One region of the Halobacillus sp. B23F22_5 genome, then DNA from elsewhere that is predicted to be linked to it. Evidence: riboswitches for the same ligand, from Rfam matches in the RefSeq annotation. Region 1 holds a riboswitch; the other holds the start of a gene.
What was found. A riboswitch is a leader RNA that binds a small molecule or an ion and turns the genes downstream of it on or off. The one in region 1 is predicted to bind thiamine pyrophosphate.
Positions count from the first base shown of each region.

Region 2: linked by a shared signal. The riboswitch ahead of thiW (energy coupling factor transporter S component ThiW) and the one ahead of thiT (energy-coupled thiamine transporter ThiT) in region 1 are both predicted to bind thiamine pyrophosphate.

Region 1 covers NZ_JBIEKI010000015.1:24,200-31,788, forward strand. The annotation lists gene ACGTN9_RS16265 (hypothetical protein) at 1-547, shown strand, start outside; gene ACGTN9_RS16270 (peptidoglycan recognition protein family protein) at 684-1,418, shown strand; gene ACGTN9_RS16275 (universal stress protein) at 1,489-1,914, shown strand; gene ACGTN9_RS16280 (penicillin-binding transpeptidase domain-containing protein) at 2,156-4,168, shown strand; TPP riboswitch at 4,239-4,342, shown strand; gene thiT (energy-coupled thiamine transporter ThiT) at 4,432-5,043, shown strand; gene ACGTN9_RS16290 (hypothetical protein) at 5,131-5,268, shown strand; gene ACGTN9_RS16295 (phospholipase D family protein) at 5,265-6,746, shown strand; gene ACGTN9_RS16300 (YflT domain-containing protein) at 7,059-7,409, opposite strand; gene ACGTN9_RS16305 (DUF2087 domain-containing protein) at 7,545-7,589, shown strand, end outside.
Region 2 covers NZ_JBIEKI010000001.1:259,881-267,469, reverse strand. The annotation lists gene rpoN (RNA polymerase factor sigma-54) at 1-986, opposite strand, end outside; gene thiE (thiamine phosphate synthase) at 1,219-1,836, opposite strand; gene thiM (hydroxyethylthiazole kinase) at 1,833-2,609, opposite strand; gene thiD (bifunctional hydroxymethylpyrimidine kinase/phosphomethylpyrimidine kinase) at 2,593-3,441, opposite strand; gene tenA (thiaminase II) at 3,408-4,097, opposite strand; TPP riboswitch at 4,165-4,268, opposite strand; gene thiW (energy coupling factor transporter S component ThiW) at 4,286-4,786, opposite strand; TPP riboswitch at 4,868-4,982, opposite strand; gene ACGTN9_RS01300 (sulfite exporter TauE/SafE family protein) at 5,096-5,812, opposite strand; gene ACGTN9_RS01295 (DsbA family protein) at 6,030-6,722, shown strand; gene ACGTN9_RS01290 (disulfide oxidoreductase) at 6,715-7,137, shown strand; gene ACGTN9_RS01285 (DMT family transporter) at 7,296-7,589, shown strand, end outside.

The sequences.
Region 1 (7,589 bases):
TTTGCTTTTATTTGTCTCAATTATCTTTATAATTTATTCGTTTAATTATTTTAACCAATACCATATCGAAGATAAAACAACTTCAATTCAATCTGAATTAAAAGAATGGATAAACAGGGGATCAGGTCTAATTGAGCCTGAGGTTATAAAGCGTGTTCAATTAGATGATACAAATTCTTATATTGCCTCATTCCGGACAAAAAGCGGTAATATTGGATATGCTCAATTAATCAAAGGATGGAATGGGAAATTTAAAATTGTTGTCGCTGGGCATGGAGATGGGGATGATGTGGTTGATTATCAAAAAATAAAAACAAGTGATGGCATTTACGGTGTGGTAGTGGGGCGAAATCCTGATATGAAGATAGACCACATAAAAACTGACTTATATGATGAAGAATTTAATTTCACATCCACTGTCTCTAGTGATAAAACATATGTTAAATACCATATGCTGCCTCCTGATATTGAAAATCCTTTTCCTGCCGAGGTAACCTTGTTCGACAAAAACAATACTGAAATTTATCACCCTTATTTATTTCAATAACAGGAGCAACCAGATGTTTTTATGCTAGTAAAATGTGACTTTTAACTGACCTTACTACTGCCCGATTGCGAATATATATTAGTTCGGCACTTTTCCTGCCACTGGGTTCGATTATAGTGGTAAGGAGGGAGTGCCAATGTTACTTAACATCAAGCCGATGATCCTGCCGGAAAATCATCCATGCCGCCCTGGATATGCTATGAGACCTGATTACATAACGATCCATACAACAGGAAACCGTTCATGGGGTGCAGATGCCCTAATGCATGGCAGATATATGAGGAATCTGGACGGCAGCCGGCAGGTCAGCTGGCATTATACCGTGGATGATAGCTTGATCATCCAGCATCTGCCTGACTATGAAAGTGCCTGGCATGCGGGTGACGGCAATGGGAAAGGAAATCGAAATTCGATCGGAGTGGAAATATGTGAGCATGAGGATGGTAATTTCGAAGAAGCGGTAAAGAGGGCGATCCTGCTGATTCGCACGTTGCAGAAGCGTCACGGGATCCCGTTGAGTCGAATCGTCCCTCATAAAAAATGGAGCGGCAAAAATTGCCCGCGGCCACTTTTACCTGTATGGGATGAATTTATAGGAAATATCGGAGAAAACAAAGCCTCCACGAGGGGAACTTCTTATCTTGGAAAGCGGGTGGAGTCGATTCATCCTGGAAGCTTACGATTTTACGCCCGCCCCTCCTGGAAGGATGGCGATGTTGCGGGAACCGTAAAAAAAGGCTATGGCTTCCCGGTAATTACAGCAAAGGTGAAAGTGGAGGCGGGTTATCAGTACCGTGTGAAAAACAGCAAAGGGGATGTATATTACATTACCGCGAGCCCTAAATATGTCAAAGTTGAAAGCGGAGGGTGAATACTTTCATGGTATAATAGAAGTATAAACGGACAGTATGGTTAGAGAGTGTGGAAAGGGGCTGGAATTGATGAAGCAAAAATATTTAGTACCGGTAGACGGTTCCGAACATTCCTTGCGGGCTTTAGAATATGCGATTGAGCATGCAAAAGAAACTGGCAGTGGAATTTTACTTGTGCACGTACAGCCTGAATATAATACACATAATATCCGCAGGTTTATTACGAAAGAGCAAATTAAAGAGTACCAGCAGGAAATGGCAGATGAAGCATTCCAGGCTACCGAACCGCTATTGTCAAATAGTGATGTGCCGGTAGAAAAAGTGATGTTGATCGGTATAGCCAGTGATGAAATCTGCCGTTTGGCACGAAAGGAAAAAGTGAAAGGCATCATCATGGGTTCCCGTGGTCTCGGTCGAGTGAAAGGTTCTGTATTAGGAAGCATCAGTTATAGCGTCCTGCATACGGCTGATGTGCCAGTCACCGTTGTTCCTTAATAAAAACAATCACCCGCCTTCCTTGGCATACAAGGAAGGTTTTTTTATTTGTTTCATAGAAACAAACGGCAACATCTTTTAACCTAGCCTGGAATACGAATAGAAAAGGGAATCGACTTACTTTCCAGGCACCATACGTGTATGACCTTTGACTCAGCGATAATTCCAAACGGCTGATTCCTGAATTAGATGCAGATATGATAAGATAAAAGAGCTAATAACTTTCCAAAAGGAGGATATTATGAGGAAATTATCAGGTGCCCTGATGATTATTTTATTGATCATTACAGCGGCATGCAGTAATAAAGATGAGCCTACGGCGGAAGAGCGTTTTACTAAATACATAAATTTATGGCAGGATCAGAAGTTTGAAGAAATGTACGACATGACTGCTGCTTCCTCTAAAGAACATTATACAAAAGAAGAAGCGGTCGATCGCTTTAAAAAAATCTATCAGGATTTTTCTATTAAAGATGTAGAAGTGACCTTTGAGCAGAAAGAGGAAGAAGAGGAAGAGGATAAGGAGAAGACAGAAGAAACCATTCCCTTCAAAGTTTCGATGACATCGGTTGCAGGTGACATCGAATTTGATTATGAGGCGACGCTGACGAAAGAAGAACGGGAAGCAGACGGTGAAACGAAAGAAAACTGGTATGTCAACTGGAACCCGGGATTCATTTTTCCGGAGATAGCTGAGGGCCAGGAAGTAGGACTATCCACTAAGAATCCTGTCAGAGGAGAAATTTACGATCGCAATGGCAACGGTCTGGTCATTAATGCTGAATTTCTGAACATCGGTGTGATTCCGGAACAGCTTGGGGAAGAGGAAGCAGAGATGAAACAGAAGATTTCCGAACTCCTGGATATGGCTGTAGAAGATATTGATAAAAAGTTGAGTGCCGGCTGGGTACAAAAAAACCCGGGTCAATTCGTACCACTGAAAAAGATACCCGCAGATGAGAAGGAGAGAATAGAAAAACTGGTTGCCATGGAACCTGTCTCTACCCAGGCAACCACCGGACGGGACTACCCTTATGGAGAAGCAGCCGCCCATCTGACTGGCTATATCCGCCAGGTGACTGCCGAGGATTTAGAAGAATTGGATGACGAAAAATATCATGCCAATAGCATGATTGGTCATGGCGGGCTGGAAGGAAAGATGGAAGACACCTTAAGCGGGTCCCCTGGAGTCACTATTTATGCTAAATCGGAGGAAGGAACCACAACCATCGCTGAAACTCCAGTAGAACATGGGGAGGATGTACATCTTACGATAGACGCTGAGCTCCAGAAGAAAATCTATCAATCTTATGAAGGAAAAGCAGGGGCTGCGGCGGCCATCCACCCGACTACTGGTGAAACACTGGCACTGGTCAGTTCTCCCGCTATCGATCCGAACCTGAGGGTTTATGGTACGACCAAAGAGCTTGATGATACAGGACAGCCCAGCTTGAACCGTTCCATGTATACCTTTGCACCAGGGTCAACCATCAAACCGGTTACGGCGGCGATCGCATTGAGTAATGGTGTCATCGCACCAGAAGAAACCATTGACATTAATGGCAAAACGTGGGCAAAAGAAGATGGGTCCTGGGGTAATTATGAGATCAGTCGGGTCACAGAATTTAATGGACCTGTCGATGTCACCAATGCACTGATTCGCTCCGATAATATCTTCTTTGCAAGAACAGCCTTGAAGATGGAACAGGAAACCTTCCGTGCCGGCTTGGAATCGTTTGGTTTCAATCAGGAAATTCCGATCGAATACCCTGTATATAACTCGCAGATTTCCAATGAAGATACGTTTTCCGATGATTTGCTGATGGCAAACACCGCCTATGGACAGGGCCAAATGGAAATGTCATTGATCCATCTCGCGACAGCGTATACCCCATTTTTCAATGAAGGTAACTTGTTGAAGCCTACGATTGTTAAAGGTGAAAACACGCGGGAAATTTGGAAAGAGGGTGTGACCGACCCACAATACAATGATGTCATTAAAAATGCGCTGCGCCAGGTGGTTGCTCATGAAGCAGGAACGGCACGTGCTGCTAACATTTCAGGAACTTCATTATCCGGAAAGACAGGGACAGCTGAATTGAAACGTACAAAAGATGAGGAAGGAAAGGAAAACGGCTGGTTTGTCGTTTATCCGACCGAAAATACGGATATATTACTTGCAATGATGAAAGAAAATGCCAAAAGCGGGGACGTTGTCAAACAGGCCGCAGGATTATTCCGGAATATGGAATGAACCGGTCGCTTGTTGCTAAATCTGTGATAGTTTTTTATAATAGATGCAGTACAAAAAAAGCATAGATTCAAAGCCTTCCAAGGGGAGCCGAATTTGGCTGAGAGTGGGCGCTCGTGTCCTTACCCTTCGAACCTGTTAGTTAATACTAGCGTAGGAATGGTGGCTTTTATGATGGTGCAATGCAAACGGAATCCGTCCATCTGGAAGCTTCCCCCTTGGCATTGCTTTTTTTGTTGCCAAAAAACAAGGGGAGTGATTGACTCATGAGAAACAAACGTACGTTATTTATGGTAGAGGTGGCGATTTTTGCAGCGCTTGCGACACTGTTGGACTTCATCCCGATTTTCAAAATGCCGCAGGGCGGTTCGGTGTCGCTTGCGATGGTGCCAGTCTTTCTGATTGCGTTCCGCTGGGGATTAAAAGGTGGACTGCTGACCGGATTGCTTTACGGGATTTTCCAGATCATCGTCGGACAGGCTTATATTTTGACGCCGGTGCAGGCGGTTATTGAATACGGGCTGGCGTTCACGCTGTTAGGATTAGCCGGTATTTTTGCTCACACAGTCAAACAGGCGTTAATCAACCATAATACGAAGAAGTTTTTCACGTATGTAACGCTCGGTATACTGCTTGGAAGTACACTCCGGTTCATCGGACACTTCATCGCAGGCGTCGTATTTTTTGCCGAATATACCGATGCAGAAAATGTATGGATTTACTCGTTAGTATACAATGCTTCTTATATGGTGCCAGCAGCAATCATTAGTGCGCTCGGCTTGGGATATTTATTCCACAAACAGCCGCGAATTCTTTTGAATGATCAGGAACAGGCTTCCTACCGGGCGGCAGCAAGACCTAAGGAACAATTGAATTAAATCATCAACCTTGCCAATTATTTCTGGCAAGGTTTTTCTTTTTATCAGGGGGGTATATAGTATGATGGAGAAAAGGGGGCAGGGAATATGAGAGAATTAGTAGGTCGCTGCAGTAAGTGCGGAAAAAGCGTTTATTGTGAGGACGGCTTTTTGAATGGTTTCTATGAGAATAAACAATTGTACTGTAATGCATGCTATGAAAAAGTAGAGGAACAGGAAAAGTGAAAAACAAATTCGCCCGCATCCAAACCAGAATGAAATTATTACTTAAGAAAAAACGAAGCTGGCTATTCATAGCGGTGGTGCTATGGTTATCCGGCGTGATATTCTACAATACTTCCTATAAGACATTACCCGAAGGGCTCTCTTATGAAGGCAATGTACACGACATGAAACAGGTTGAATTCTTTCGCGATTTGACCTACCCGGACGAAAACGGCAAAACCGTCCATGACCGCGAGATATTCCAGGAAATCAATGATCTGATCGGAGAGGCGGAAGAGTTTGTCGTGATTGATATGTTTCTGTTCAACGGTTATACAGATGGAAAGAGAGAATTTCCCCCAATATCAAAAGAGCTTGCTGATGCTATCATCAAGCAAAAAGAAAAGCATCCTGACCTGAAGGCAGTGTTTATTACCGACCAGGTCAATACGGTCTATAATTCCTACCAGCCGGAAGCGATTGAGCGGCTGCGCGCGAATGATGTGGACGTCGTGATGACCAGCCTGAGCGAACTAAGGGACTCTAATCCATTGTATTCATCGGTTTACCGGACCTTTTTCCAATGGTTCGGGGAAAAAGGGGATGGCTGGATAGGCAACCCGATGGCGAAACAGGCTCCTGATATCACCTTCCGTTCTTATGTGAAAATGATGAATATCAAGGCGAATCACCGCAAGCTGATAGTTACAGAAGATGCGGCGATTGTATCTACCGCCAACCCTCATGATGCCAGTGGTTATCATGAAAATGTGGCGTTCAAGATGAAAGGACCGATACAGAAAGATATTTTAGAAGCAGAAAAAGCGATCGTCGACTATTCCGCCGAGGAGGAAGTCGATTATCCTGATATCGAAAGCTATCAGTTTGAAGAACAAACCGGCAGCATCAATGCCCAGTTTCTGACTGAACGTAAAATTTATGAAGCGATTTTAGCTGACTTAGAGAATGCTTCAGAAAATGATAAGGTCTGGCTTGGTATGTACTACCTGGCTGATCGGAAAATACTGGGCCGTTTAATAGAAGCGGCTGATAATGGTGCAATGGTCAATATTATTCTCGACCCGAATAAGACAGCTTTTGGCAATACAAAGACAGGATTGCCGAATATCCCGGTCGCGGCTGAATTGTTTAAGCTGGATCATCCAAATATGAACATACGCTGGTATAACGTCGGTAAAGAACAGTTCCATACAAAAATGCTTTACATTGATAAAGCAAAAGGTGACCATGTGATTATTGGCGGATCAGCGAATTATACGAGACGTAACCTGGCTAACTTGAATCTGGAGGCAGATGTAAGAATCCAGGCGCCACAAAAGGAGCAAGTAATCCAGGAGGTAAGGGATTATTTTGAAAATATGTGGACGAACCAAGGCGGCGCGTATACCGTAGCCTACAAAGAAAATGAAAGTGAGTTGAACTTTTTACTCAGCCTGACTTACCGTCTGCAAAAGCTGGTCTGGTTTACCACCTATTAAGCGCGCCTAATCATCCCTGGTTGAATGTCGTGTGCGGGGTGAACAAACCTGAAAAAATGGCTGAATCCTTGTCCCTTTGTAACGGAAGGTCCTGGGATTCAGCTCTTTTACTGGACAAAAGCTTTTAATACCAGACAACTTTAGCTGTAACTAGACAATTTCCGGATTTTACTAGACATTTTTGAGAAAATACTAGACGAAATCAATAATTAACTAGACAAAAATTACTTTTTCTAGACAAAATAATACGACATAGGAGCAAATAAAAAAGAGTGTGAGCCATAACAGACGGCTTCACACTCTTTTATCTATTTAGGCTAAAATTGACTCGACATCTTCGGTCTCAGTTACCAGCAGCAGTACTCTCCCTTGATCCATTTCTTCTTCATAACTATCCGCTTCCTCTTCACTAAAGCCCATTTCCTCTAATTTCGTACGCAGTTCGTCCCCTTTTTTACTGAACAGGTTTCCGATTGCATTCTTGAAATCCTGCTCGGAAAATCCGATCGTGTTCGCACTGGCATTGCTGGCCAGGCGCTCCGTACGATCATCATCGTGGGTCAATACATAGACATTGTCGCTATCAATCCCGCGATCTTTTAACTTTTTCACATCTTCGATTACTTTTTCATCGTTGGTATATTCTCGAATAAATGGTTTCATTATACGCACTCCTTTATAAGGTATACATCATCCCTATAACCCTAAAGCAGGCTATGCAAACTTCTGAAACATTGACAAAGGAATAAGATTAGATTAATATCTAATTAGATATATATTTAATTAGGTGGTGAAAACATGCAATTAGATAAAATGGTGCAATTTCATAAAGCTGTTGGGGAT
Region 2 (7,589 bases), on a different contig from region 1:
GCTTCAGCCACTTCTTTCAGGGTCAGGGGCCGGATAGCCGTAAATCCTTCTTCGAAAAATCCTGCTTGCTTTTCTACAAGCACTTCGGCAATTTTCATCATTGTTGCCTGCCGTTGTTCCACACTATTAATCAACCATAAAGCCTTTTGGTAATTATCCTTTACATATTTTGCCGTCTGGTCATTTTTATTAATCAAGGTGCGGTAATTCGTATTTACGTGGATCGAAGGTAAATAACTGTCATGGAGAACAATCTTATACTCCCCTTGATGCTTCTTTACGGTTATATCGGGACGCATATATTCTGCAGGTGACTTCGCAATACCTGCAAAAGGCTTAGGTTTTAACTGTTGAATCACTTCTACTGCTTGATGTACTTCAGACAGAGGTGCATTCAATTGTTCAGCCAGCATGCGCCATTTTTTTTCCGCCAGCAACTCCAGGTGATTCGCAGCGATTTGTTCAGCCAATATGTTATCTTCCTGCAACTGTCGTAGTTGAAAAGTTAGATAATCTGATAGATTTCCAGTTCCAACTCCTATAGGGTCAAGGTATTGCAGTGTTTCAATAACCCCTGCCACTTGACCTCTTGGCAGCCCAAATTCATCAGCAATCTCGGACACTGGAATGGGAAGGTAGCCATTGTCATCTAAATTCCATATCAGGTATTGCATCAGCAGTCTTTCTACGTCAGGCAAATCTAATAGGCTTGCCTGCTCCCATAAATCCTCTCTTATATCTTTTTCCCTGGTAGCAAAATCAAGTGGACTGGCACCTGAGTGATAGGACCTTTGCTGATAGACAGGTTCGTGGTCGACCTCTGGTGTTTTTTCCTTTAATTCAATCAGCGGATTTTCCAGTGCTTGTTCCTGGATATACGCTGTCAGTTCCATCGAAGAGAATTGCAGCAATGATATCGCCTGTCGTAATTCAGTTGTCATAGCCAGGTTCGTCGTTTGCCGTTGAGACAGACTTAACTCCATCATGTTTCTCCTCCCTGCTTAAAACCATATGAACGCGCTTACATTTCACAATAGACTGATTTCTTTTAGAATATATTTTATTTTACTATGCATCATGATCAATTAGAAGTTGTTCGAGATTAACTTATACTTATTATCATATTGGCGTATCCATCATGAAATTTCAAGCTCGTATCAAAAAAACTTCCCCAGGAGAACCATTTTCTGGTTCTCCTGGGGAAGACGGTTAAGACGGTTAAAGCTGTTTTACTGATTGTGGGATGTCTTCTGCCTGGGTGATAGCGCTAATGACCGCCACGCCATCGGCACCCGCTGAAATGATAGAAGGCGCATTTTTGCGATTAATACCTCCTATTCCAACTATAGGTATAGAGGGAAAGTTCTCCCTTAGCTCCTTGATCCACGCAGTACCGACGGGGCTTTTGGCATCGGCTTTGGTAGTAGTAGGAAACAGCGGACCGGCTCCAAAGTAATCAACATGTTCTATTGGACTTTTCTCCACTTCCCTCCAGTTTGATACCGATAATCCTATCACTCTGTCAGGAAAAACTTCTCGCAAATCGCCAGGCGATATGTCATCCTGGCCCACATGAACACCATCCGCATCCAGTGATTCAACCAGATCGGTATCATCGTTAACGATATACAGCACTTCATGTTCCTTACAAATCCTTCTCAGCTTCAGTCCTAATTCCAGTTTTTCTTTTCCTTGTAAGGATCCTTCCCCTTTCTCTCGATATTGAAAAGCGGTGATCCCACCCTCAATGGCTTCCAGTAAAATTTCTACCGGATCACGGGTGCAATTAGTACTTCCCATAACTAGATATTTTCGCAGTCTACATGCCAAATTCATCCTTGGAGTCCCCTTTGCAGCTGGGAGAAATCAAACGATAGAGCATCGATGAACCTGGGTACAAACGTTCCTGAACCAGTCACTCCCGGATCTGCAGCAGCATATTCTGCTGCCAAACCGTAAAACTCTACGGCCGCCAATGCCTGCATTTCAGCAATACCTTCTGTAGTTAGACATGCGGTCAATATGGAACCAAGCAGACAACCGGCACCTGTGACTTTTGCAAGCAGAGGATGACCAGTTTCATTTTTCACCAGGCGACTTCCATTACTAATGACATCTGTTGCTCCTGTAACAACCGCCAGGGTGTTGTATTGACGGGCTACTTGCTCGGCAACTTCTTCGGCATCCCCTTCTCCGCGCGATTCGACACCTTTCATTTCCCAGGAAATATCGACAAGGTTTGCAAGTTCAGCTGCATTTCCTTTGATTGCTGTAAGTTTGACTGTTTGTAATATTTCCTCGACGGCACGCCTGCGAAATCGCGTAGCTGCGACCCCGACCGGATCGAGCACAACCGGGATACCCTTTTCATTAGCTGCTTTACCAGCATGAACCATTGCTGGAACCTCTGCAGCGGTCAGTGTTCCGATATTGATCAACACACCATCGGCATTAAAAGCCATCGATGCTGCTTCTTCCTCAGCCTTAGCCATGACGGGGGCACCGCCAAAAGCCAACAGCCCATTCGCTGTAAAATTCATGACGACTTGATTGGTCAAATGATGGATCAGCGGGGTGTGATTACGCACTTCTTCAATGACATTCATCATTTATTCCCTCCTCACGTATCGCCCAGTGATTCGTTGGTCCGTTACCCTTTCCGATAGAAAAGCCATGACGAATCGCAGCAGTGATATAGTGCTTCGCACGTCTCACTGCTTCGTCTAATGGGAACCCCTGACTTAAATATGCAGTAATGGCTGCTGAATAGGTACAGCCAGTACCATGCGTGTTTTTAGTGGTAATACGATCGGAGGTGAACCGATACATCTTTTTTCCATCATACAAGACATCCAGCGCCTCCCCTATTCGATGACCGCCTTTAATAAGTGCCGCTCCTGCACCGAAGCCATGCACGATGTGTTCAGCGGAAGCTTCCATATCGGCTGACGATTCGATGTTTTCTTCCGTAATCATTTCCGCTTCAGGTATATTTGGTGTCACCAGGGTTGTCAAAGGAAGCAAATGCTCCCGTAAATAAAAACGAGCTTCGCTTTCCATCAATACATCGCCGCTTGTCGCTACCATCACAGGATCCATGACATAAGGAGTCTGGAAGCGGGGTATCGCTTCTGCGACCACTTTCATCATATGGATATCTGCAATCATGCCTGTTTTGAGCGCATGGATCGGCATATCTGCTCGTATCGCTTCAAGCTGTTGTTTTATTATCGACGGTGGCAAATGATGGACTCCTTGCACACCAGTTGTATTTTGAGCGGTGACAGAAGTGATGACAGACATGCCATAGCTCTTCAGTTCTTGAAAAGTTTTCAAATCAGCCTGTATGCCCGCTCCTCCACTTGAATCGCTGCCCGCTATGGTCAGTGCACATGGGATTGGTCTGCTCATCGCTGTGTCACCACTTTCTGTACCGGCCATTCTTCACACGTATAGGCCATTTCCCAAAAAGCCAACTCAAGTTGACAACTCTTCCGGAATGCTTCTTTCATACGGGTGCGTTGTTTTTCAGATACTTCTTCTGCCAGTTCATCCAGGCGGTTACGCAGCTTTCCTGTCAGCCCTCTCATCTCAGCATCCGCGTAGAATTTGATCCATGGATAAAACGGATGGCTACCGTTCGGCTCGTATTGACCCGTCAACACCTGACCGATTTCTAAATATGTCCACGGACAAGGAAGCAACGCACATAGGATTTCGCCTAAGTTTCCGGTATGGGCATGGTACATCATGTGCTTGATATAGTGGTCCGCCGTTGGTGGCAGCGGGTATCCTTGCATGTCTTCATATTTCACCCCAGCCTGCTCACAAAAGTTATGATGGGGATGGGTTTCACTGTTCAATACAAAGCCTATCTGGTCATTGAAGAGTGAGATATCATCTCTATTGCCTGATTTGGAGACGGCTATGCCATAGATATGCATGAACGCATTCAAGTACTCAAAGTCTGCTTTGATATAGTGCTCCAGGGCCTCTTTTGGCACGTCTCCTTTTCCTATACCGACCACAAATGGATGGCTGAATATCTTTCGAAAAATATCATCGTTTTCTTTTCTTAAGTCGTTTGAAAAAGTCATGGTAAGCCTCCTTTAATAGTTAGGAAGCTACTAGGGGAATAAAAGTAGAAAGATAGAGGGTGGTGAAGTTGGTCCTCTACTACTTCCCTGCGCTGGCATTATCCAGATCAGGTTCCAAGGGACAAAGGAAATCATTCCTTATCTCAGCTGTACGCGCCCCTAGTAGTTTTCCGTTAAAAAGTTAAACACTATGAAACTCTTCTTGTATTAGGCAATAATTGTTCTTGTTTGATTTTGACGACGACCAGCCAGCCGATTACAGCACCAGTAATACTGCTGACCAGAAATGATGGAATAAAAAACAAAGCTCCAACCGCACTTCCCATCAGCACATTGGCAAAAGGGACGGCAAACAAAGCGCCAATTACTCCAGTCCCCACAACCTCGCCAACGGCAGCCCAGGCTTTTCTGCCCAGCTTCTTGTATAGATAGCCAGCTAAAAATGCGCCGACCATGCCGCCCGGAAAGGCCAGCAAAGTGCCGATTCCAAGCAGATTACGCAAAACGCCGATCATAAACGCAATGACCACCGCCGGCAGTGGTCCGAGCGTTACAGCCGCCATCACATTGACTGCATGCTGGACTGGGTAAGCTTTAGCTATCCCTGCCGGAAACCAGAGCAGCTGTGCTCCCATGGTGCCAATTGCTACAAATACAGCCATTGTCGTAAGCAGACGCGTACGATTCATTTCTCCCCTCCTTTCTCCAAGAGCGCACTAAAAAAGCCAGATCCTCATGGGACCTGGCTTGGTAGGTTAAAAGAAAATAGACGTATCTTCCGACTACTTCCCTCCGCTGGTATTAACCAGATCAGGTCCATAAGAGTCGGAAAGCTTCACGCGCTTTCCTCTCAGCCCACCATTCAGGGCACCCCTAGTAGTTGTTTCATATATTTAATTTGATGTTTCCATTTCATCATAACAAAGTATAGGAAGCTCTTCCACTTCTCTATGATAAATTTTTGAAAATAAAGCCTGCACACGTATGCTTTGATAGATTTAAAAACTCTCAAGCAGCAAATAGAGCCCGGTGAATAACAAAATCATGTACATGAATAGCTGAAATAAACGCTGGTTGATCCATTGAAACAATAATTGGCCCAAAACAAGTCCAGCCAGTACCACAGGCAAGGCTAATCCGCCAGCCTTCCATACTTCGATGTTCGTGCCCGCAAAAACCACTTGAATCAGCAGGCTCACGAAATAAATGAATAAGTAGAAAGCGAGCGTAGTTGCTCTCAACTTTTCCTTCTTCGTATCCGTACCGGAAAAATACAGCAGGAGTGGTGGTCCAGGCATTCCGATACTGGTGGTCATCGCTCCCGATATACCTCCTGCGATAAAGTCTCTACGCAAAGACTGATGAGTCCGGAATTGGAAGATCAAAAGAATTGTAAGCACCAGGATAACGATACTGATACCGAGCTTTAACTTGGTCATGTCTGCCAAAAGAAAGATGAGGATGCCAATCGGAAGTCCGGCACTACTGCCGATGATGAACCTTTTTAAAATTCCTGTATCGACATCATGACGGATTTTCATAATCAAGACACTGGAAATGACCAGTGAAAGAGCCAGATTGATCTGAATCGCTTCCCTGGGAGCGAACAATAATAATAAAAACGGTGTAGCCATGATCGAAAAGCCGAAACCTGTACTGGTTTGTAAAATGGAAGCTAATAAAATGATGACAATAAATAAAAAAATAGAATCCAAATAAACACCTCTGTTTAATACCGATAACAATCCATGGTCGTCCTATTAAGTAGTGAAATCTCTAAGCTTTTCAGGAAAGCTGAGAAAGTATATAATTTAATAAGATTGTCAAAAAATATCAAGAAAATCTTTTCTATTTGATCTTCCTTTTATGATAACATGTTGATATTATCAAGCGTTGCGATTGCTAACTTAAAATACATATAGGAGTGTAACCATGGCTGAAAATAATAAAGGCTCGATGAAATTCGTTGTCATTTTAACTGTAGTTGTCATTGGACTTGTAGCTGCTTTTGTCGTATTAGATAGTAAAAACAATAGCGGAAGTGAAAGCAATACGGCTTCTTCTGGAGATTCTATCTCTACAGAGGGCCAACCGACCATTGGTGAATCCGATGCACCGGTGGAAATCGTCGAATTCGGCGACTATCTTTGCCCAGCATGTAAAGTATGGAGCGACCAGGTCTTTCCATTATTGAAACAAGATTATATTGATTCAGGCGATGCTAATTTGACTTATGTCAACGTCCTCTTTCACGGGGAAGATTCTGAATTGGCTTCTTCCGCAGCAGAAGCCGTTTATAAACAGACTCCGGAAAAATTTTGGGACTTCAGCAAGCAATTATATGCGGCCCAGCCAGAAGAACACCAGGAAGGCTGGCTGACAGAAGAAAAGATTGTGGAAACAGCTGAAGAAAGTGTCCCATCGATTGATATCGAACAAATGAAACAGGATATGAAATCGGAAGAAATTCAGCAGGAAGTCCAAAAAGATGATACGCTCGTCAAAGAACATGGAGTTCAAGTTACACCTACAGTAATGATTAATGGTGAAATGGTGGAAGACCCATTCAACTATGAAGAGATTTCCAATAAAATTGAAAAAGCGATTGAAGATAGCAATGAGTAAACGGAAAAGTAGCAGACAGCATGTTGCACTTTACATTGCATGGCTGGCTGCTGTCATCGCTACATTAGGGAGTCTCTATTTTAGTGAAATAAGGGAATTCATTCCTTGTGAATTATGCTGGGTACAGCGGATATTCATGTACCCGCTCAGCATCATCCTGGGAATTGCGACTTTCCTGAATGACCGCAGTATCGTCATATATGCGCTGCCGCTCTCTATCATAGGCGGGCTCGTTTCCATTTTTCATTATATGGAACAAAAAGTTCCGGGTTTTGCGAGCATTAAACCATGTGTCGGTGGCGTGCCATGCAGTGCGGAATATATCAACTGGCTGGGTTTTATCACGATTCCTTTTCTGGCATTGACCGCATTTACGCTGATAACGATTTTTTTGTTCGCCGCACGAAAGAAATAAGCTGACCAATAAGCTTAGAGCTGGATTCACACGCTCTGAGCTTATTTTTATGATGAAAAGGGGAAAGCTTTCTTGTATGAGTGACATTGGTTAGGACATATGTCCTTTCAAAAATTTTCATCTTCCTTTTAAATAAATGCAGAATAGGAGGATGAAAGATGAAAGGTGCTTTATTTTCACTGCTTGGAGGACTGTGCATCACGATGCAAGGTATCTTTAACGCAAGAATGAGTGATGCGATTGGCGGGTGGCACACAACGGTAATGGTTCATATCGTAGCCTTCACCATCGCCATCATTATTTATATGAAAGTAAGAGATGGTAAAGGAAAAAGCTTTAAAAAAGTTCCATTTCTTTATTTAATTGGAGGATCATTCGGTGTCATTGTCGTTTTCTCAGAATTGACAGCGATTCATAGAATCGGCCCCGCAGCAGCCATCGCTATCCTACTT